Regions from separate parts of the Mesorhizobium sp. B4-1-1 genome, predicted to be linked through region 3. Evidence: predicted binding sites of a transcription regulator. Region 3 holds the regulator's gene; each other region holds the start of a gene.
The links. The regulator PhoB, encoded in region 3, activates phosphate uptake and scavenging genes when phosphate is short. The targets are predictions, from matches to a motif close to TGTCATNNANCTGTCAT.
Positions count from the first base shown of each region.

Region 1: a site for PhoB is predicted at 3,485-3,501, ahead of FJW10_RS26985 (esterase-like activity of phytase family protein). Genes of this name have one in related genera too.
Region 2: a site for PhoB is predicted at 3,492-3,508, ahead of FJW10_RS19755 (RNA degradosome polyphosphate kinase). Genes of this name have one in related genera too.

Region 1 is NZ_VFTH01000027.1:55,465-63,251, reverse strand. Features, by position in the region: gene FJW10_RS27000 (glucose/quinate/shikimate family membrane-bound PQQ-dependent dehydrogenase) at 1-275, opposite strand, end outside; gene FJW10_RS26995 (UvrD-helicase domain-containing protein) at 458-3,088, shown strand; gene FJW10_RS30585 (hypothetical protein) at 3,119-3,262, opposite strand; gene FJW10_RS26985 (esterase-like activity of phytase family protein) at 3,603-5,084, shown strand; gene FJW10_RS26980 (MATE family efflux transporter) at 5,187-6,653, shown strand; gene FJW10_RS26975 (MFS transporter) at 6,661-7,787, opposite strand, start outside.
Region 2 is NZ_VFTH01000014.1:75,200-82,986, forward strand. Features, by position in the region: gene ppx (exopolyphosphatase) at 1-1,144, opposite strand, end outside; gene FJW10_RS19755 (RNA degradosome polyphosphate kinase) at 1,141-3,336, opposite strand; gene FJW10_RS19760 (zinc-finger domain-containing protein) at 3,587-3,832, shown strand; gene FJW10_RS19765 (FAD-dependent monooxygenase) at 3,862-5,094, shown strand; gene FJW10_RS19775 (TIGR02117 family protein) at 5,253-5,918, opposite strand; gene FJW10_RS19780 (amino acid ABC transporter ATP-binding protein) at 6,193-6,996, opposite strand; gene FJW10_RS19785 (amino acid ABC transporter permease) at 7,011-7,787, opposite strand, start outside.
Region 3 is NZ_VFTH01000034.1:14,622-22,408, forward strand. Features, by position in the region: gene xylF (D-xylose ABC transporter substrate-binding protein) at 1-396, opposite strand, end outside; gene FJW10_RS28565 (ROK family protein) at 667-1,908, shown strand; gene FJW10_RS28570 (LysR family transcriptional regulator) at 1,955-2,866, opposite strand; gene FJW10_RS28575 (alpha/beta hydrolase) at 2,989-3,921, shown strand; gene FJW10_RS28580 (SDR family oxidoreductase) at 3,985-4,623, shown strand; gene phoB (phosphate regulon transcriptional regulator PhoB) at 4,670-5,359, opposite strand; gene phoU (phosphate signaling complex protein PhoU) at 5,376-6,083, opposite strand; gene pstB (phosphate ABC transporter ATP-binding protein PstB) at 6,104-6,907, opposite strand; gene pstA (phosphate ABC transporter permease PstA) at 6,904-7,755, opposite strand; gene pstC (phosphate ABC transporter permease subunit PstC) at 7,759-7,787, opposite strand, start outside.

The DNA of each region.
Region 1 (7,787 bases), on a different contig from region 3:
AGGGCGATGAGCACGATGACACCGCCGCGCGGACCGAGTTGCCACCAGTCGAAGCCGATTTCCCAGACCGCCCAGCACAAAGTGGCGAGCACGAACAACGCGTAGAGCCAGAGCGACGTCGACCTGCGCCTGAACAGCAGCCAGGCGGTGATCACGAAGATAACGCCGGCGATCAGGTAGTACCAGCTGCCGCCCAGCACCGCGAGCCAGATGCCGCCGCCGCCGAGGATGAGACCGATGAGGAAAAGGACGAGGGAGGTGATGGTGACAGCCAAGACGGTGCTCCTTCGACTGTTGCGCCTTTGCGGCCGCTCTCAGGCGACGGCGAGCCGTCCCTGCCCTGCCGGCAGCTTTCCCTCACCCGCTCCGGCTGTCAAGTTGGGGCCAGACACGCAAAACTAGAACAAAACGTAGACAGTTCTGGTCTTTCGCTGCCGAATCACTACATTCGGGAGCGATGTCGGGCTTTTCCGAAGACATGCCTTTTTTCGATGAACCGAATGCGCGGCCGGCGGCGGCTCCATCCGGCATAGCCGCGCGCGCCATGGCGGCGCGCAGCGGCCAGAACGGCGCGCCCGATTATCTGAAGGGCCTCAACCCGGAGCAGCGCCTCGCCGTCGAGACGACCGAGGGCCCGGTTCTGGTGCTGGCCGGCGCGGGCACCGGCAAGACGCGGGTGCTCACCACCCGCATCGCGCACATCCTTGCCACCGGCAGGGCTTTCCCCTCGCAAATCCTGGCCGTCACCTTCACCAACAAGGCCGCGCGCGAGATGAAGCAGCGCATCGGCCACCTGATCGGCGAAGGCAATGTCGAAGGCATGCCGTGGCTCGGGACCTTCCACTCGATCGGCGTGAAGCTGCTTCGCAGACATGCCGAGCTGGCCGGGCTGAAGTCGGATTTCACCATCCTCGACACCGACGACGTGGTGCGGCTGATCAAGCAATTGATCCAGGCCGAAGGGCTGGACGACAAGCGCTGGCCGGCCAAGACCTTCGCCCAGATGCTCGACAACTGGAAGAACAAGGGTCTCGGGCCCGACGAAATAGCGGAAGGCGATGCGCGCAGCTTCGGCAACGGCAAGGGCCGCCAGTTGTACAAGGCCTATCAGGAACGGCTGCAGACGCTGAATTCCTGCGACTTCGGCGACCTGCTCTATCACCCGATCCGCATCTTCCGCGCCTATCCGGACGTGCTGAAGGAGTACCACCGCAGGTTCAAATACATACTGGTCGACGAGTATCAGGACACCAACACCGCGCAATACATGTGGCTGCGACTCCTGGCACAGCGCCCCAATTCTGGGCGTGGCCCATCGGCCGAAGGCCGCAAGTCCGACCGGGCGTCGGCCGGCCAGGCCGCCCCCGCGGAGGCCAGCGAGCGCCCGGTCGTGAGCGAAAACAAAGTCAACATCTGCTGCGTCGGCGACGACGACCAGTCGATTTATGGCTGGCGCGGCGCGGAGGTCGACAACATCCTGCGCTTCGACAAGGATTTTCCGGGCGCCACCATCATCCGGCTGGAGCGCAACTACCGGTCCACCGCGCATATTCTGGGCGCGGCCTCGCATCTCATCGCCCACAATGAGGGCCGCTTCGGCAAGACCCTGTTCACCGACCGCGACGACCCCGAGGACGACAAGGTGCATGTCCACGCGGCCTGGGACTCGGAGGAAGAGGCGCGCGCCATCGGCGACACCATCGAGACCTACCAGCGGCAAAAGCACAACCTCAACGACATGGCGATCCTGGTGCGCGCCTCCTTCCAGATGCGCGCCTTCGAAGACCGATTCATCACGCTGGGCTTGAACTACCGCGTCATCGGCGGCCCGCGCTTCTACGAGCGCTTGGAAATCCGCGACGCATTGGCCTTCTTCCGCGTCGTCGCCAACGGCGGCGACGACCTCGCCTTCGAGCGCATCGTCAACGTGCCGAAGCGCGGGCTGGGCGAAGCCACCATCCGCCAGATCCACGACACGGCGCGCGCCATGCGCGTCCCCATGCTGGAGGCTGCCGCAACGCTCGCCGAAAGCGACGAGCTGAAGCCGAAGCCGCGTGCGGCGCTGCGCGAGGTCGCAGCCAATTTCGAGCGCTGGCAGAAGGCGCTGGAAACCACCCCGCACACCGAGCTCGCCGAGACCATCCTGGAGGAAAGCGGCTACACCGACATGTGGAAGAACGACCGTTCGGCGGATTCGCCCGGGCGGCTGGAAAACCTCAAGGAGCTGATCCGCTCCATGGAGGACTATGAATCGCTGCGTTCCTTCCTCGAGCATGTCGCGCTGGTGATGGAGGCCGAGCAGGGCGAGTCGCAAGATGCGGTCTCGATCATGACGCTGCATTCTGCCAAGGGCCTCGAATTCGAGACCGTCTTCCTGCCCGGCTGGGAAGAAGGCCTGTTCCCGCATCAGCGCGCGCTGGACGAGGGCGGACGCTCCGGCCTCGAGGAAGAGCGCCGGCTCGCCTATGTCGGCCTGACGCGCGCCAAGAAGAACCTGCATATCTGGTTCGTCTCCAACCGCCAGATTCACGGCCTGTGGCAATCGACGATCGCGTCGCGCTTCGTCGACGAATTGCCCGAAACCCATGTCGATATCGCCGACAGCGGCAACAGCTATGGCGGTTACGGCAATCCCTATGGCGGCGGCGCCTTCGCTTCCGGGCGCGGTGGCGGTCGGCAGAATCCCTACGGCGCCTCGCGCTTCGACAATATCGGCGCCAAGGACCAGGGCAGCTTCTCCAACACCTATGCGACGCCCGGCTGGCAGCGGGCGCAGGCGAACCGCACCGAGGCGACCGACCGCAACTGGGGCACCCGCTCCGGCCACCAGGTGGAACGCATCGGCTATGGCGAGACAGACTCCGGCTACGGCGCCGGCCGCACCTCGGTGAAGGGCCGCACCATCGAGGGCGAGCTGGTCGCCAAATCCGTCGCCGACACGCCGTCCGCCTTCAATGTCGGCGACCGCGTCTTCCACCAGAAATTCGGCAACGGCAACATCGCGGCCATCGACGGCAACAAGCTCACCATCGACTTCGACAAGGCCGGCCAGAAACGCGTGCTGGACGGGTTTGTTACGGGGGTGTGACCTGCCCTCTCACCTGTACCTTGCCTGGTCTTACTTATGGCCGAGCAGCGACAGGATGATGATCAGCCCGTTGAAGAACTGCACGAGGACTCGGGCGAACGTACCGGCGAGCGCCATATCGCCGGCGGTCGCAGTCGTGTCCGCCGAGCGCTCTTCAATGCTGCATGCCCGCATCCCAGCGCTGGAACACCGCTCTGGTCGCTCTCTACGGCCGCCTTACGAACAACGGCAAGGCTCATAGGAAAGCCATCATCGCCTGCGTCAGAAAGCTCCTCATCTTCGCCAACGCCGTCGTCGAACGCCGCACCCCGTGGAGCAAAAGTCCACCCGCAAACCAAACCGCCTGAGCTGATGGTTGCGCTTCTCCCGCAAGGGAAGAAGGAAAGAACCTCCGCCTGTCACGCAACCATCACGTTCACGTCCTAGACCGCTCGACGGCCAGGGCTGGCCGCATCGTCGATGCCGCGCCTTTTTTGAGCCAATGGCTGCTCTGCTCGTCAAGAAGGGGATATCGATGAAACACCTTAACCGAACCGTCGCGCTCGGCGCGGCGCTTGCCCTGTTCACTGCCCTCACCCCGGCGCTCGCCGACGGCGTCGCCTATGTCAACAAGGGGCTGGTCGGCATCGGCCGCATTCCGGCCAGCCAGAAGGACAAGTTCGGCGAGACCTTCGGTTCAGGCTCCGGCATGGCGATCGACACCAAGTCCTGGGCGCGCGACGGCGCCGGCTACAAGGGCTCGCTCTGGCTGCTGCCGGACCGCGGCTACAATGTCGTCGGCACCACCAATTATCGCCCGCGCCTCAACACCATCTCGATCGAGCTGGCCCCGACCGCCCCCGACGTGGCGCCCGCCGCCGGACAGGAACAGACCGGCGTCAAGGCGACGCTCGCCGACACGATGCTTCTGACCGACGACAAGGGCGCAGACGCCACCGGCCTCGATCCGTTGAACGGTGTGCGCGAAGCCGCCGGCGGCATGCCGATCCTGCCGCAGGCCGACAACGGCAAGCTGGCGTTGGATAACGAGGCGATCGTGCGGCTGCCTGACGGCACGATGTTCATCTCCGACGAATATGGTCCCAACATCTACCGCTTCTCGGCCGACGGTCATCTGATGTCGGCGACGCAGCCGCCCGCGGCGCTGGTGCCGACGCGCCACGGCAAGCCGAACTTCGCTTCCGACAATCCCGGCCCGGGCGCCGCCGAGCCCGATCCGAAGGACCCGGAGACCGGCCGCCAGAACAACCAGGGCCTCGAAGGCATGTCGATGACGCCCGACGGCAAGTTCCTGATCGCCGTGCTGCAGTCGGCGGCGCGCCAGGACGGCGGCGATTCCGGCTCGACCCGCCAGAACACCCGCGCGCTGGTCTATGATGCTTCCGACCTCGCCCAGCTCAAGCTGGCGCACGAATATGTCGTGCCGCTGCCGGTGTTCAAGGATGCCAAAGGCAAGACCAAGGTGGCCGCGCAGAGCGAGATCGTCGCGCTCTCCGACAAGAGCTTCCTGATGCTGGCGCGCGACTCAGGCAACGGCCAGGGTCTCAAGGGCGACGAGTCGCTCTATCGCAAGATCGAGATCGTCGACCTTTCCGCCGCCACCGATATCGCCAACGGTCCGTTCGACGCGGCCGACAAGCCGGTCGCGCCGAAGGGCGTGCTCGACCCGTCGGTGGCGCCGGCCAAGCTCACCTCGTTCATCGACATCAACGACAAGGGCGAGCTCGGCCGCTTCGGCCTGCACAATGGCGCGCCGAACGACAAGGACAACCTTTCTGAGAAGTGGGAGGCGATGTCGCTGGTCTCCGTGCTCGATCCGAAGCTGCCCGACGACTATTTCCTGTTCGTCGCCAACGACAACGACTTCCTCACCCAGGACGGCTTCCAGGTCGGCGCTTCGTACAAGGCCGAGGATGGAGCCGACGTCGACACTACCTTCCTCGTCTATCAGGTGACGCTCCCCGGCCTGTCTGGGAACACTGTCGCCGGCCAGTAACCGGCGACGGGCGATTGCCTGTCATCCCGCTGATCCTGAAAAGGATGCACGACCATCAGGCCTGCGATACCATCGCGGGCCTGATTCATTTTCGGTGCTGCCATGGATGACAAGAAGCCCACCCGCCGGCGGACCGGCGACCTGACCAGCGGCCCCATTCCGCGCACGCTGCTTCTGTTCGCCCTGCCGGTGCTGGGCTCCAACGTGCTGCAGTCGCTGAACGGCTCGATCAATGCCGTCTGGGTGGGCCGTTTCCTCGGCGAGGCGGCGCTGACGGCGACCTCCAACGCCAATCTGGTGCTCTTCCTCATCCTCGGCACCGTTTTCGGCATCGGCATGGCCGCGACCATCTTGGTGGCGCAGGCGGTCGGCGCCCGCGATCTGCCGGAAGCCAGGCGCATCGTCGGCACCAGCGCCACCTTCTTCTTCCTGGTTTCGGCGGTGTTCGCGGTCTGCGGCTGGATCTGGGTCGACGCCATCCTCACCGGGCTCGGCACGCCGGCGGATGCCTTGCCGCTGGCGCGCGCCTACCTGCGCATCATCTTCGTTGCCGTGCCGATGATGAACCTTTTGTCCTTCGTCATGACCGTGCTGCGCGGCGCCGGCGATTCGCGCACGCCGTTTGTCTTCATGGCGCTGGCGGTCGTCCTCGACGTCGTGCTCAATCCCCTGCTGATCCGCGGTATCGGCCCCTTTCCGGAGCTCGGCATCGCCGGCTCGGCGACTTCGACGCTCATAGGCCAGACGGTCAGCGTGATCGCCATCCTGATCGTGCTTTATGCCCGCAAACACCCGCTGCGGCTCGCGGGCGCTGATCTCGCCTTGCTCAAGCCCGACCCGGCCCTGCTGCGCATCGTCGTCTTCAAGGGCATCCCGATGGGCCTGCAGATGATCGTCATCTCGGCCGCGGCATTGACCGTGATGGGCATCGTCAATTCCTATGGCTCGCAGGTCGCCGCCGCCTACGGCATCGCAGCCCAACTCTGGACCTATATCCAGATGCCGGCTCTGGCGATCGGCGCCGCCGTCTCCTCGATGGCGGCGCAGAATGTCGGCGCCGGTCGCTGGGACCGCATCGGCAAGGTCGCGGCGTCCGGCGTCGGCTTCAACCTGGTGCTGACCGGCGCGCTGGTGGCGCTGCTCTTCGTCTTCGACCGAGCGGTGCTCAGCCTGTTCCTCAGCAACGACAGCGCCGCGATCGACATCGCCGCCCACATCAACAGGATAGCGTCCTGGTCGTTCATCCTGTTCGGCATCACGATCGTGCTGTTCGCCACGGTGCGCGCCACCGGCGCCGTCATGCCGCCGCTTATCATCCTGATCATCTCGGTGTTGATCATTCGCACCGGCTTTGCCTATTCCATGCGCAGCGTCATCGGCCAGGAGGCGCTGTGGTGGAGCTTTCCGGCGGGCTCGATCGCTTCGCTGGTGCTGGCCGCCGCCTATTATCGCTTCGGCCGCTGGCGCACGATGCACATGATCGAGGATCGGCCGGCGGCGGGCGAGCCGCCCGACACCGGCCTTGGCATGCCGCGCCAACGCGCGCAGCTCCTGCCGGAGACCGAATAGCCAAGACCTACCGTGCGTATCTGACGCCAAAGCCGAGCGCGACCAGCGAGAAGACGATGATCATGCCGGCAAAGGCCAGGCTTGCCACGGTGGCGCTCGCCAAGCTGGACAGGATACCGATGCCGATCACCGGCAGCGCGTTGCCGCAGAAGCAACAGATGAAGAAGGCCGACACCACCTCGGCGCGGCGGTCGGCCGGCGCGATCTGGTTGACCACTTGCAGGCCGCCGCGATAGCCAAGCGCCGCCGCCACGCCGCAGACCGCCGTCGCGGCGATCATGAGCGCCATCGAGGCGTAGACCTGCGCCGCCACGATCAGCGCCACGGCGGGGATCATCAGCGCCAGCGCCGCGAGCATGGTGGAGCGGCTGGAGAACCAGGCGGTGCCGACGATGGTGATGGCCGCCACGCTCGACAGCTCGAAGAAAAGCCCGCCGGCTTCGGCATGATTGGTCACGTGCAGCTGCTGCGCGAGAATGCTCGGCGCCAGCGCGGCGTAGAAGCCGACCAGCGCCATGGCGCCGAAACCGGTCACCGCCGGCGCCACGAACTGCGCGCGGATACCGTCAGGCACCGAAAGCCGCGGCCGCAGCGGGACGTCGGAGAACCGTCTAGGCCTAGAGACGGTTTCCCGCGTGCGCCAGATCAGCAGGGTGACGAGCCCAAGCAGGACGAGATAGACGGCAAATGTCAGCCTGAGCGGCCATGGCGCGTATTGGGCGAGCACCCCCGCCACGAGCGCGCCGGCCCCGAGGCCGACAAAGTTGGTGCTGGTGGCGATGACGGCGGCGCGCGACTTGTCCTTGCCTTCGATCAGTTCGGCCAGCCAGGCGGTACCGGCGCCTGCGCCGACGCCGATGCCGAGCCCGCTCAGGACGCGGGCGATGTCGAGCCAGGCGAGGTCTCCGGCGAAGAGGAAGGACAACGCGCTGACCACCGCAACAGCCATCGCGGCAAGCGCGGCGGGGCGGCGGCCGACGGCATCCGAGAGACGGCCGAAAAACAGCAGCGCCGCCAGATTGCCGACCACATAGACGGCATAGACCAGCGTCAGCGTGATCTGCGAAAAGCCGAATTCCTGCTTGTAGATCACGTAGAGCGGGGTCAGCGCGGTGCTGCCGGCAAAGAGCGCGG
Region 2 (7,787 bases), on a different contig from region 3:
GCGACTGCCTGCCGCGATATTCGGGATGCGCACGCCAGCCGATATCGGCTAGCAGGCAGGCAGCATGGCGGTAGCGCGCCTCGTCCTCGGTCTCGTCGATGCCGAAGGCCTTGAACGCCTTGCCGGTCCATTCGACCAGGTCATGCGCATGGTGCACCGAGCGCGAGCGCAAAAGCGCCAGTTCCTCCGCGGCCGAGATTAGCGGATCGGATTTCTGCTCCTCGGCGTCGAGCAGCGAATAGAGGAACCCTTCGCGCACGCCTTGCGCCGAGACGATGATCTTCGAGGGCTGCATCGCCGTCATGATCTCCTGCAGCACGACCGCGCCGTAGGGCAGCAGCGAGCGGCGGTTCTTGGAGACGCCCTCGATGCCCCTCACCTTCTCGACCTCGCCCTTGGCCACCTGCTTCAGGAAAGCCTGCGCGCTGTCGGCCGAAATCTCGTAGTGGTGCATGACGCCAAGCGGGTAGTTGGTCATCTCCATGTGCAGCCTGGCGAGGTTTCGCCAGGTGCCGCCGACGGCGTAGAAGACCCTACCCTGCCCGCCCTTGAGCAGCTTTGCCCGCGCCAGTTCCTGGCGCGCGATCTTCTGCGCCTGGACGAGCGAGTTCCTGGCCATATCCTGCAGGCGCAGGCCGCCGAGCGGCAGCGTGATGCCCTCGCCGATCGTTTCGCGATTGATGTCGATCAGTTCGAGGCTGCCGCCGCCAAGGTCACCGGCGATACCGTTGGCCGGATGGAAGCCGGAAATTACGCCGAGCGCCGAATAATAGGCTTCCTGACGACCGGTGAGCACACGGATCTCGGTCTTCAGAACGTCCTCGGCGCGATGGATGAAATCGGGGCCGTTGCCTGCCTCGCGCGCCGCCGCGGTGGCCAGCACATACATATGCTCGGCTCCAGCTTGATCCGAAAGCGCGCGAAAACGGCGGAATTCCTCCATCGACCGCGTCACCGCCTCGGGGTCGAGCTTGCCCGTCGAAACGATGCCGCGGCCGAGGCCGGCCAGCATCTTTTCGTTGAACAGAAGCGTGGGCGAGCGTGCCAGCCCCTCATAGACGACGAGGCGGATCGAGTTCGATCCGATGTCGATGATCGACAGCGGTCGCCGGTCCTGAAGCCGGCCCTGGGAAACTGCAATCACGCGGCGCCGTTCTTCTTGCGGCGCTTGAACTGAGCGATGCGTTTGGGCGCATGCGATTTCAGCGCGTCGCCCCGTCCGGAGAGGCTCGGATTGGTCATGAAATATTCCTGCGCGTTGAACGGTTCTTCGCCTTCCTCCAGCACAACGCGCCGGGAGGTGCCGTCAGCCAATACGTCGAAACTTTGCTGGTTGTCCATGATATTGCCCAGCATGATCTGACCAAGCACCTGTTCATGCACAGTTGGATTGGTGATCGGCACCAGGGTCTCGACGCGGCGGTCGAGATTGCGCGGCATCATGTCGGCCGACGAGATGTAGACGACCGCCTCGTCCGACGGCAGACCGTGGCCGTTGCCGAAGCAGAAGATGCGGCTGTGCTCGAGGAAGCGGCCGACGATCGATTTCACCCTGATATTCTCGGAAAGACCCGGCACCTGCGGCCGCAGACAACAGATGCCGCGCACGACGAGGTCGACCTCGACGCCGGCGCGGCTGGCGTCGTAAAGCGCGTCGATGATGGTCGGATCGACCAGCGCGTTCATCTTCATCCAAATGCGCGCCGGCCGTCCTTCGCGGGCATGGACGATCTCGTCCGAGATGTGTTTCAGGATGCGGTTGCGCAGCGTGAAGGGCGATACGGCAAGGCGCATCTCCTCGGCGGGCTCGGCATAGCCGGTGATGAAGTTGAAGAGCTGCGCGACATCGCGCGCAATCGTCGGGTCGGTGGTGAAGAAGGACAGGTCAGTATAGATGCGGGCGGTAACCGGGTGGTAGTTGCCGGTGCCGAGATGCACATAGTTGCGCAGTTTGCCGTCCTCGCGGCGCACCACCAGCGACATCTTGGCGTGTGTCTTCAGCTCCAGGAAGCCGAACACGACCTGGACGCCGGCGCGCTCGAGGTCGCGCGCCCAGCGGATGTTGGCCTCTTCGTCGAAACGCGCCTTGAGCTCGACCAGTGCCGTGACCGACTTGCCGGCCTCGGCGGCATCGATCAGAGCGCGCACGATCGGGCTGTCGTTGGAGGTGCGGTAGAGCGTCTGCTTGATCGCCACCACTTCCGGGTCGGCGGCGGCCTGGCGCAGGAACTGCACCACCACGTCGAAGGACTCGTATGGGTGATGGACGACGATGTCCTTCTCGCGGATGGCGGCGAAGCAGTCGCCGCCATGCTCGCGGATGCGCTCGGGAAAGCGCGGATTGTAGGGCGTGAATTTGAGATCGTCGCGCGGAATGGCGACGATCTCGGAGATCTGGTTGAGCGCCAGCGGACCGGTGAGCACGCTGATGCGGCTCGACGAGACGCCGAGCTCGCCGGCGACGAAGTCCCGCAACGCGGCCGGCATCAGCGTGTCGAACTCGATGCGGATCACCGAGCCGCGGCGGCGCCGCTTCAGCGCCGTTTCGAACAGGCGCACCAGGTCTTCCGACTCTTCCTCGACCTCGATGTCGCTGTCGCGGATGATGCGGAACGTGCCGGAGCCCTTGACCTCGTAGCCGGGGAAAAGCTTGCCGATATAAATGCCGACCACTTCCTCCAGCGGAATGAAGCGGACATGGTTCTTGCGGTCGGGCAGGCGGATGAACCGCCTGAGCGCCACCGGCAGGCGAAGCAGCGCGCTCATCTCCTCGCCGTTCTTGCGATGGCGCAGTTGCAGCGCGATCGAGAAGCCCAGATTGGGAATGAACGGAAACGGATGCGCCGGGTCGATCGACAGCGGCGTCAGCACCGGGAAAACCTGCTCCTGGAAATGCTCTTCCAGCCAGGCCTTCTCGTCCTTGGTGAGCGCATCGCGGGTGATGCTTTCGATGCCTTCCTTGTTGAGCAGGACCATCAGCGCCGAGAGGCTCTTCTGCTGGTCCTCCTGCAGGCGCTCGACCTCGCGCAGCAATTGCTCGAGCTGCTGCTCGGGCGTGCGGCCGTCCGGGCTTTTCAAGGCGATGCCCTCGCGCACCTGGCCGGCAAGGCCGGCGACGCGGACCATGAAGAACTCGTCGAGATTGGCGGCCGAGATCGACAGGAAGCGGACGCGTTCGAGCAGCGGGTGGTGCTCGTTCAGCGATTCCTCCAGCACGCGGCGGTTGAATTGCAGCCAGGAGAACTCGCGGTTGACGAAACGGTCGGGATTGCCGCCGTCCGGGCTGGCCGCCTCGACGGTGATGAACTCGCTCTGCACAGGCTTCAATTCGTTCATGGTTTCCCGCTCTTGCCCGCAACCGTCCCACGGAACGCCGCATATTGCCGTCAGGCGACGCTCTAACACGTCTTTGTGACGCATGATCGTCACGGAATCGATCCGTGCCAGTCCCATGCGCTTAACCGGCTCAACTTATCCTCTGCCAGCCTTTTGCGACAGTTTGATTTCATCGATCTTGCAAACTGGCCTGTTATGCTCCAGATGCAGACGGGTCACACCCACTGGCCGAACCCAATTGGAGACGACGATGGCAGGCGGTAGCATTCCCCATTTCCAGAACGACGCGGGCCATCCGGTCATCGAGATCGGCGTCAGGGAATTCATGTGCACCGGCGCCAATCCGCCTTTCGACCATCCGCATGTGTTCCTCGACATGGGCGACGACAATGAAAAGGTCTGCCCCTACTGCTCGACGCTCTATCGCTATTCGCCGTCGCTGAAGGCGACGGAGACGCAGCCGGCCGGCTGCCTCTATATCGACCAGGCCGCCTGACCCTGCAGATCATGAATGACTGCTAGATCATGGCTGAAACACGGTCCCGGCAAATCGTCATCGCCGGGGCTGGCATTGCCGGACTGACGGCGGCGCTTGCCTTTGCCGAGCGCGGTTTCCCGGTAAAGTTGTTCGAGCAGGCAAAGCAACTCGAAGCGGCCGGCGCCGGCCTCCAGCTTTCCCCCAACGCGACCCGCATCCTGCGCCGGCTCGGCGTGCTCGACCGCCTGCTGCCAAACGCGATCCGGCCGCAAGCGGTGGTGCTGAAGGACGCAAGAAGCCTGCGCGAGCTGGCGCGCGTGCCGCTTGGGGAAGCCGGAGAAAGGCGCTGGGGCGCGCCCTATCTGGTGGCGCACCGCGCCGACCTGCAGGCAGCGCTGATGGCCACGGCGGCGGACCGGCCAGATATAGAGCTTGTCACCGGGGCGCGCGTGACCGGCATCGCCCTCGACCCGCAAAGTGTTGCCGCAGCGGTCGAGATCGACGGCAAAGCGACAAGTGTCACAGGCGGCCTGCTTATCGGAGCGGACGGTGTTTGGTCTTCGCTTCGCGCGGGGCTTGCCAGGACGGCCGGCTTTGTGGCGAGCCGCTTTTCGGGCGAGCTCGCCTGGCGCGCGACGGTTCCTGCGGAAAGCGCGGCCGGCAAGGCCTTCGCGCAAATCGGCGCTACCGACAGCGTCACCACCTTCCTGCATCCCGGCTTCCACATGGTCGCCTATCCGGTGAGCAAGGGCCGCGCCTTCAACCTTGCGGCCTTCACCAAGGGCGAGCGCATCGCCGAAGGCTGGTCCGGTCATGCAGACCCCGCCCTTCTTTCCGATGCCATGCGCGGCACGGCGGCAACGCTGTCGAACCTGGTGGCGCTCGCCGGCCCCTGGACGGCGTTCCCCATCCACACGGTCGAGCAGCGCCGCTGGACGACGCCGGACGGCGTCGCGCTGATCGGTGACGCCGCGCATGCCATGACGCCGTTCGCGGCCCAGGGCGCGGCGATGGGGATTGAGGACGCCTCGATGCTCGCCAATCTGGTCGCCCATTTTCCCGGCGATCCGAAGCAGGGCCTGACGGTTTGGGAGGATCTCAGACGGCCGCGCGTCGAAAAGGTGCTGAAACGCGGCGCGCTCAATCGCCTGGCCTGGCATGCCAGCGGACCGGTGGCGATCGCCCGCAACCTGGTGCTGGCGACCCGGCCGGCTGAGCGGCTCGCCGCGGACTTGGACTGGCTGTATGGCTGGGAGGAGCGGAAGGTGGTCAGGCGGTAGGAGGCGGACGACCGGATAGGCTGGCGCGAAGGAACGAGGCGCTCGCCAATTGCTACTAAAGCGCGTCGCGCTGAAGCGGATTCAGGCGACGCGCTTTAGCCTTTGTTTCCATGCATGTCGTTATCGCAAAACCGCTGCACACTTTTGCGCGACATGCATTAATCATACAACCGCAACGACCACCACAGCGTCACCGGCAGCGGGTTCCACCATCCCGTGCGCAGACCTGCGGCGCGCAGCGCAGCTGCCGTCCAAGTATTGCAGCCGACCAGGGCGTTGAAATGGCCGTTGGCGTCGTAGAAGCGGTCGTAGGTTGAATACCCAGCATTCTCGATCGCCATCGGGCCACCCGGCCCCTGCCGAAAACTCGCCGCGATATGGTCGAGCAGCGCCGCAAAATGCGCTTCGTCGATGTCGAAGCCGGCGACGGCGGGATGCGGCTCCTTGATCGCGCCGGCGACATCGACATGCATCACCGAAGCGTCGATGGTGAGCGCTTTCAACACCGGCGCGGCCTTCACCTGCGACCATGTCGGCGTCTGCAGATAGAAGGCGCGGCCGCCCCAGCCGAAGACGATGTAGCGCGCCTCCGGCGCTTCGATCGGCAGGCCGGCATCGGCCAGGAAGTCGAAGCGCCGGCGTACGCCATCATCGAGGGGCACAGCGATGTCGGTGTGGATCGGGTTCCTCAGCACCAATATGTGCCGCGTCCCCTCGCCTCGGGCGGCGGCTGGCCAGAGCGGGCGCGGCACCAGCGTGCCGAGCGCGGCGGCAAGCACCACCGCTGCGACGAGCATTGCCAGATATCGCAGGAATTTTCGCATCAGGCGCGGTAAGCTGGCCGCATTTGTCGCAGCTCTCGAGATTGGCCGAACCCGTTCGTGACTTCGTCATCCTCGGGCTTGACCCGAGAGTCCATGCCGTGCCCTCTGCCGGAGGGCGCGACGGTGCAGAATTCTGAACCGCAGCAACACCTCGATGTCACGGCATGGATTCTAGGGTCTGCGCCGCGTCGCTTCGCTCCTTGCTTCGCCCTAGAATGACGAAGCCGAGGGGTGGTTCGAGCAACCTCCGAGCAACCTGTTACCGGGCTCCGCCTCAGTGCAGGATCTGGCTGAGGAAGAGCTTCGTGCGCTCATGGCGCGGATGGTCGAAGAACTCGGCCGGCGTGTTCTGCTCGACGATCTGGCCCTGATCCATGAAGATCACGCGATTGGCGACCTTGCGGGCAAAGCCCATCTCGTGGGTGACGCAGAGCATGGTCATGCCCTCTTCCGCCAGCCCCACCATCGTCTCCAGCACTTCCTTGATCATCTCCGGATCGAGCGCCGAGGTCGGTTCGTCGAAGAGCATGATGCGCGGGTTCATGCACAGCGAGCGCGCGATCGCCACGCGCTGCTGCTGACCGCCCGAGAGCTGGCCCGGATATTTGTTGGCCTGCTCCGGGATCTTGACGCGCTTGAGGAAATGCATGGCAATCTCCTCGGCCTGCTTCTTCGGCATTTTGCGCACCCAGATCGGCGCCAGCGTGCAGTTCTCGAGGATGGTGAGATGCGGGAACAGGTTGAAATGCTGGAACACCATGCCGACCTCGCGGCGCACCTCGTCGATCTTCTTCAGATCGTTGGTGAGTTCTTTGCCGTCGACGATGATCTTGCCCTTCTGGTGCTCCTCCAGCCGATTGATGCAGCGGATCATGGTCGACTTGCCGGAACCGGACGGACCGCAGATGACGATGCGCTCGCCGCGCATCACCTTGAGGTTGATGTCCTTCAGCACATGGAACTCGCCATACCATTTGTGCATCCCGACGATGTCGATGGCGACATCGGTGGTGGAGATGTGCATCTTGGCGGCGTTGACCTTGATTTCTTCCGCGCTGACGGCGTTTTCGGTGGCCATAACCTGTTCCCTTTTTATCGTTTATAACCGGTATCGAGCCGGCGTTCGGTGTACATTGAATAGCGCGACATGCCGAAGCAGAACAGCCAGAAAACGAAGGCGGCAAAGATCAGGCCGGACTTCGCGGTCTGCGGGGTCGCCCAGTTGGCATCGGCGAAATTCTGCTTCACCACGCCGAGCAGGTCGAACATCGAGATGATCAGCACCAGGCTGGTGTCCTTGAACATGCCGATGAAGGTGTTGACGATGCCGGGGATGACCAGCTTCAGCGCCTGCGGCAGCACGATCAGGCCCATTTTCTGCCAGTAGCCGAGGCCGAGCGAGTCGGCACCCTCATACTGGCCCTTCGGGATCGCCTGCAGGCCACCACGAATCACTTCGGCCATATAGGCGGCGGCAAACAGCGACACGCCGATCAACGCACGCAGATATTTGTCGAAGGTGACGCCCACGGGCAGGAACAGCGGCAGCATGACGCTGGCGAAGAACAGCACCACGATCAACGGGATGCCACGCACCGTCTCGATAAATATGACACTAAGCACCTTGATGATCGGCATCTTCGAGCGCCGGCCGAGCGCCAGGATCACACCGAGCGGCAACGACACCGCAATGCCGACAAAAGAAAGGCTGAGCGTGACCAGCAACCCACCCCAGCGCGCAGTCTCGACAGCCGGCAGGCCGAACACACCGCCGAGCAGCAGGAAGAAGGCGACGACCGGCAATCCCGCGAAAAGCAGGATCGCGTTCAGTCTTTTGCCCGGCACGCGCGGGATCAGCATCGGCACCAA
Region 3 (7,787 bases):
GACTTCCTTGTTGTCGAAGGTCAGGTAGAACACGTCCTTGTTCTCGATCAGGCGGTCGTAGCCGACCACCGGAATGCCTTCATCGAGCGCCTTCTGCACCGCCGGGCCGATCGCCGAGGCATCCTGCGCCAGGATGATCAGCGCGTTGGCGCCCTGCGAGATCAGGCTTTCGACGTCGGTCAGCTGCTTGCCCGGATTGGACTGCGCGTCGGCCGAGATATACTTGTCGCCGGCAGCCTCGATGGCGGCCTTCATCGCCGCTTCGTCGGTCTTCCAGCGCTCTTCCTGGAAATTCGACCACGACACGCCGATCACCTTGTCCTTCGCCTCGGCGACCGACGCCAGCGTCAGCGACATGGCAACGCCCGCCAGAATGGCGGCTGCGAATTTCTTCATGATATCCTCCCTGCGCCCGTGCGGCGCGACCCAGACTGGCCCGAAGGCCGGCACAGAGGCTTTTTTTCGCGCCTCAAAAAAATAGTGATCCAGCAAAACGACGCTGTCAACTGCGATTCTGATGGGTTTTGATGGGCCAGGGCATTTTTTTCGGCATCCGCAATAAATAATGACACAGGCTGCGGCTTCTGCCACTATCCCTAGCATGTCACCGACAGGCCATGGCATCATCATCACAAGGCCGCGATGACTTGGAGGACGCGCGAGACAATGTCGGTCGGAATCCGCCACGACGATTTGCGTCGGCGCAACCGTGCCATGGTGATTTCGGCCGTGCGCCGCGCCGGCCAGCCCTCGCGCACGGAGATTGCCGCCACCACCGGGCTCAGCCACTCGACCATTTCGGCGATCTCCGCCGATCTGATCCAGGAAGGCATTCTCACCGAAAGCAAGGCCAGCGAGCCGACGGCATTGAAACGCGGCCGGCCGCAGATCGGCCTGGCGCTGAACCCCGAAGCCGCCGCGGTGCTGACCGTGGTGCTGTCGCTGAACTTCCTGTCGGTCGCCGTGATCGATTATGCCGGCCAGGTGGTTGCGGAGGAGCAGCAGCGCCTGGACACGCTCGTCATGCCCCGTGACGAGCTGATCGGCGAATGCATGGCGATCGTGCGGCGCCGGATGCGGGATCCCGACCTCGACGTGGGCAGCGTCGCCCGCATCGCCATGGGCATTCAGGGCATCACCGATTCCCATTCACGCGCCATGCTGTGGTCGCCGATCACGCCGCTGACCGACATCCCCTTCGCCGACCTCCTCGAAAGCGAATTCGGTATTCCCGCCACCATGGAGAACGACTGCAACATGATGGCGGTGGCGCTGCAATGGCGCGATCCCGAGCGTTATCGCGACGACTTCATAGCCATCCTGCTCTCGCACGGTATCGGCATGGGCCTGGTGCTGAAGGGCGCGCTGTTCAGCGGCACGCATTCCTCCGGCGGCGAGTTCGGCCATATGATCCATCGTCCGGGCGGCGCGCTCTGCCGCTGCGGCCGCCGCGGCTGCGTCGAGGCCTATGCCGGCAATTACGCGATCTGGCGCAGCGCCATGGGAATAAGCGAGGATGCCACGCCGACCGACGTCGGCGACGCCCATATGCGCGCGCTGGCCGCGAAAGCCCGGCAGGAGGACGGACCCGAGCGGGAGGCTTATCGCCGGGCGGGCGAAGCGCTCGGTTTCGGCCTCGGCAGCCTGTTCGCCCTCATCGACCCGGCGCCCGTCGCCATGGTCGGCGTCAGCGCGGCCGCCTTCGACCTGATCGAGCCGGCGCTGCGAGAGGCGATCGCCCAGACCGCCGGCGGCCAGCACTCGGAATCGATCTCCTTCGACACCGAGCCGAACGAACTGCCGCTGATCCGCGAAGGCTGCGCCATGCGCGCCCTGACCTTCGTCGATCAGGAGATTTTCGCGCCAGGGGTGCAGGCAAGAGCGGGGGCCGGGAAGAACGTGGCCTGAGGACCGGGAGACCACTGAAGGACCGAGTTCGGCCTTGAGCGGGAAATCATCCCTCGGCAGCGGGTTCTCCGCGATATCGCAGCGCGTCGACCACCACCCTGAAAGCCGACGAGTTCAGCCGCCTGTTTGCATAGTAGAGATAATAGCCGGGGAGTGGGGGAACGAACGCATCGAGCACGCTGACCAGCACTCCGCGGTCGAGATGGGCCTGTACCTGGTCGAGAGGCAGCAGCCCCAGGCCGACGCCGGCAAGGGCTGCATCCAGGATGAGATCGATCGAATTGTAGGTCGCCTGGCCTTCGACGCTGACGCCGACGATCCTCCCGCCGATCTTCAGGTTCCAGGCATAGAGCTTGTTTGACGTGGGCAGGCGCAGGTTGATGCAGCGATGCTCCGTCAGTTCATTGGGCTCGAGCGGCGCGCCGCGCAATCGCAGATAGTCGGGCGAACCGACGATCGCCATCGCGATATCGGGCGAAATCCTGACGGCAATCATGTCTTTGGCCACCTGCGACCCCAGCCGCACGCCGGCATCGAAATTGTCGGCCACGACATCGGCCAGGCTGTAGTCGATGAATATCTCCACGTTCAGGTCGGGATATTGCGGCAACAGTTTCGCGATCGCCGGTGACAGGATCGTCCGAGCTGCGTGTTCAACCGATGTGATGCGGATCGTGCCGGCGGGCGTTTCCCTGAACTCGGCCAGCATCTCGATGCTCTGGTCGAGTTCGCGCAGCGTAGGCCCAAGCGTTGCCAGCAAACGCTTTCCCGCTTCCGTCGGCGCCACACTTCGTGTGGTCCTCGCCACCAGCAGGACGCCGAGACGCTCCTCAAGCCGTTTGACGATCTGGCTCAGTGTCGACTGGGAGATGCCGAGTTTCGCGGCGGCCTTGGTGAAGCTGCGTTGCTCCGCGACCACGTAGAAGGCGGCCAGGTCGGCGATCTCTTCGCGTCTCACTTATCATCCTACCAATAAGTCATAGTGGATTTTACCGGCTAATTCGATGAATTGCCACGGCCTAGAATGCAAGGGATCTCGTGCAGATGCATCGACGCCAACTCAGTGCAAGGAGTGCCATCATGGGCAAAATCAGCTTCCCCAACTCCAACAATCAGGCAATCGCCATGTCGGCCGTCATCAATTTTCCGGAAGACTTCAACGAGACCAGGACCTACCCGGCAGTCATCGTTTCGCATCCAGGCGGCGGCGTGAAGGAGCAGACGGCGGGCACCTATGCAAGGAAGCTCGCCGAACAGGGCTTCATCACCATCGCCTACGATGCCTCCTACCAGGGCGAGAGCGGCGGGCAGCCGCGCCAGCTCGAAAACCCGTCTGTCCGCACCGAAGACGTGAGCGCCGTGCTCGATTACCTGACCACGCTCCCCTATGTCGACAATGACCGTATCGGTGCGATGGGTATCTGCGCCGGCGCCGGCTATACGGCCAATGCGGCAATTGACGACCCGCGCATCAAGGCCGTCGGAACCGTGAGCGCCGTCAATATCGGCCAGATGTTCCGCAACGGTTGGGACAACAATATCAAGGATGCAGACGCCCGCGCCGTGATCGCGGTCGGCGCGGCGGCACGGACTTCCGACGCCAACGGTTCGGAGGTTGGCAGGATTCCGCTGGCGCCACTGAAGGAAGACGACGCTCCGAACGAAGAACTGCGCCAAGCCTGGGAATATTATCACACGCCCCGCGCCGAATACCCGACCGCACCCGGTTATGCGACGGCTCGCAGCCTGTCGCAGATCATTCCCTACGACGCCTATTCCAAAGCCGAGGCCTACCTCACCCAGCCGCTGCAGATCGTGGCCGGGAGCAAGGCCGGCAGCAAATGGATGAGCGACGACCTCTATAGCCGCGCCGCCAGCAAGGACAAGAGCTACCATGTCGTTGAAGGGGCCAACCACATGGATCTCTATGACGGCGAGAGATATGTCGATGAAGCAGTGTCGGTGCTGGCGCCTTTCTTCGGCAAGACGCTGCAACCCATCGGCGGAAGGTAATCGTCCAAGGGATGCGGGATCGACCAGGGTTCGTCCCCTTCGACCCGGAACAAGCGAGGTCATATGATCAAGGTTCTCATTCTCGGCGCGGGTGGCCAGATTGCCCGCCACGTCATCGACATGCTGGCGGGCGACGGTGACCTTCATCTGACCCTGTATGCCCGCAACACGGCGCGCCTTGCCGGCCTTGCCGGGCCAAATCAGAACGTTGTCCAAGGGGACGTTCTGGACGCCGCAAGGCTCGACGAAGCGATGCAGGGACAGGACATCGTCTACGCCAATCTGACCGGCGCGGACCTCGACAGGCAGGCGCGGGCCGTGATCGCCGCCATGAAGAAGGCCGGCATCAGGCGACTGATCTTCATTCTGGCGCTCGGCATCTATGACGAAGTGTCCGGCAAGTTCGGCGAATGGAACGCCGCCATGATCGGCGAGGACCTGAAACCCTTCCGGCGCGCCGGAGACGCCATCGAGGCCTCCGGTCTCGAATACACGATCCTGCGGCCCGCATGGCTGATGGATGAGGCGGTCATCGACTATGAAACGACCGCGCGCAACGAGCCATTCAAGGGCACGTCGGTATCGCGCGTCAGCGTGGCCGATCTGGTTGCTCGGATTGTCCGAGCGCCGGATCGGCATGTCGGCGAAAATCTCGGCGTCGACAAGCCGGGCACGGATGGCGACAAGCCCGATTTCATGTGAAGCGGCGGCGGGGCAGAGGGCGGTTCCCAGTAAACGGTGAACCGCTCTAATCCTCCCTGATCGCGTAACCCGCCCCGCGGATGGTGCGGATGACGTCCGGCATGCGGCCGTTGTTGACCGCCTTGCGCAGGCGCCCGACATGGACGTCCACGGTGCGCTCGTCGATATAGATCGTCTCGCCCCAGACATTGTCGAGCAGCTGGCTGCGCGAGAACACTCGGCCGGGATGGCGCATCATGAATTCGAGCAGGCGGAACTCGGTCGGGCCGAGCCTGATCTCGCTCTTCTTGCGGTAGACGCGGTGCGATTCGCGGTCGAGCACGATGTCGCCGACCTTGAGCACGCTGGACAGCACCTCCGGCTTGGCGCGGCGCAGCAGCGCCTTGACGCGCGCCATGAACTCCGGCGTCGAGAACGGCTTGACCAGATAGTCGTCGGCGCCGGTCGAGAGGCCGCGCACGCGGTCGCTTTCCTCGCCGCGGGCCGTCAGCATGATGATCGGCAGCCGCTCGGTCTCGGGCCGCATCCTGAGACGCCGGCAGAGCTCGATGCCAGAAACCGCCGGCACCATCCAGTCGAGCACGAGCATGTCGGGAACGTTTTCCTGAAGGCGGATTTCGGCCTCGTCGCCGCGGGTCACCACTTCGACCTGGTAACCCTCGGATTCGAGATTGTAGCGGAGTAGCACCCCCAGCGGCTCCTCGTCCTCCACCACCATGATGCGTGGCGCGATCATTGGGGTAACCTTTTCGTCAGGCCGCCGGCGCCGACATTGCGGTCTCGTCCTGCTTCGGACGATTGGCGGGCAATTGCGTGCCGGTCAGCACATAATAGGCGTTCTCGGCGATGTTGGTCACATGGTCGCCGATGCGCTCGAGATTCTTGGCGCAGAACAGAAGATGCGTGCAAGCGGTGATGTTGCGCGGGTCTTCCATCATGTAGGTCAACAGCTCACGGAAGACGGAGGTGTATTTGACGTCGATGCGCTCGTCGTCGTTGCGAAGCTTGGCCAGCGCCGTGGCATCGCCCACCATATATTCCTGGATCACGGCCTGGACCTGGATCAGCACCATCTGCGCCATGGAATCGATCGAATGCGTGAGGTCGCGCGGCGCGGCGCTGACGCCGACCGAGCCGACGCGCTTGGCGATGTTCTTGGCGAGATCGCCGATGCGTTCGAGGTCGCCCGCCATACGGATCGAGCCGACCACGTTGCGCAGGTCGTCCGCCATCGGCTGCCGCTTGGCGATCAGCGTGATGGCGCGGTCGTCGAGCTCGCGCTGACGAGCGTCCATGATGGCGTCGTCGGAGACGACGCGCTGCGCCAGCGCATTGTCGGTCTCGAGCAACGCCTTGGTCGCGCCGCCGACCATCGAGCTGGCGAGATCGCCCATGTCGTTGATGAGCCGGCTGATCTGCCTCAGATCCTCGTCGAAGGAGGCGACGGTATGTTCGGCCATGATGATGTCCTCGTATGAACTCAGCCGAAGCGGCCGGTAATATAGTCCTGCGTGCGCTTCTCGCGGGGCGAGGTGAAGATCTTCTCGGTCCGGTCGAACTCCACCAGCTCGCCCAGATACATGAACGCCGTCTGCCGCGACACGCGCGCCGCCTGCTGCATGTTGTGGGTGACGATGACGATCGTGTAGTCGGCCTGCAACTCGTCGATCAGTTCCTCGATCTTGGCGGTCGACAGCGGATCGAGCGCCGAGGCCGGCTCGTCGAGCAGGATGACCTCGGGCTTCACCGCCACGGTACGGGCGATGCACAGGCGCTGCTGCTGGCCGCCCGAGAGGCTGAGGCCGCTGGCGTTGAGCTTGTCCTTGACCTCGGTCCACAGCGCGGCGCGCTTCAGCGCCGACTCGACGCGGCTATCCATCTCGGCCTTGCTGATCTTCTCATAGAGCCTGACGCCGAAGGCGATGTTCTCGTAGATAGACATCGGGAATGGCGTCGGCTTCTGGAACACCATGCCGATCTTGGTGCGCAGCAGGTTGAGGTCCTGCGAGCGGTCGAGGATGTTCTTGCCGTCGAGCAGCACCTGGCCCTCGGCGGTCTGCTTCGGGTAGAGCTCGTAGATGCGGTTGAGCACGCGCAGCAGCGTCGACTTCCCGCAGCCCGACGGGCCGATGAAGGCAGTCACGCTGCGCTCGGGCAGGGACAGGTTGATGTCCTTCAGCGCCTTCGACTGGCCATAGTAGAAATTGAGGTTCTTGACCTCGATCTTCGACTTCTCGACGGTCGTGTCGGCTACGTTCAAATCGGTGGACAACATCGGTTTCATCTGTCCTCTCTGCGTCCGGTGAGGCTGCGCGCGAAGATGCTCAGCCCGAGAACCGTCAGGGTGATTATGAGTGCGCCGGTCCACGCCAGTTGCTGCCATTCCTCATAGGGGCTGAGGGCGAACTGGAAGATGGTCACCGGCAAGCTGGCCATCGGCGCGTTGAGATTGCTCGACCAGAACTGGTTGTTGAGCGCGGTGAAGAGCAGCGGCGCCGTCTCGCCGGAGATGCGGGCGATCGCCAGCAATATGCCGGTAACGATGCCGGACAGGGCGGCGCGATAGGCGACCGAGCGGATCACCACCCAGCGCGGCGCGCCGATGGCGGCGCCTGCTTCGCGCAGCGCGTTGGGCACGAGGTTCAGCATGTCCTCGGTGGTGCGCACCACAACGGGGATCACCAGGATCGACAGCGCGACGGCGCCGGCGATGGCCGAGAAGTGCCCCATCGGCCGCACCATCAGCTCATAGACGAACAGGCCGATGATGATCGACGGCGCCGACAAGAGGATGTCGTTGATGAAGCGCACGATCGTGGTCAGGCGCGAGAAGCGGCCGTATTCGGCCATGTAGGTTCCGGCCAGGACACCGATCGGCGTGCCGACGATGACGCCGATGACGGTCATCACGATGCTGCCGTAGATGGCGTTGAGCAGGCCGCCAGCATCGCCTGGCGGCGGCGTCATTTCGGTGAACACCGCCAGCGAGAGGCCGGATAGGCCCTTGTAGAGCAGTGCGCCGAGGATCAGCGCCAGCCAGGCAAGGCCGATGCCTGCGGCGACGACGCACAGCATCATCATCACGCTGTTCTTTCTCTTGCGGCTGCTATGAAGTGCAAGCGACGTCGACATCGGTCAGGCTCCCGTGCGGGCGTCGATGCGCA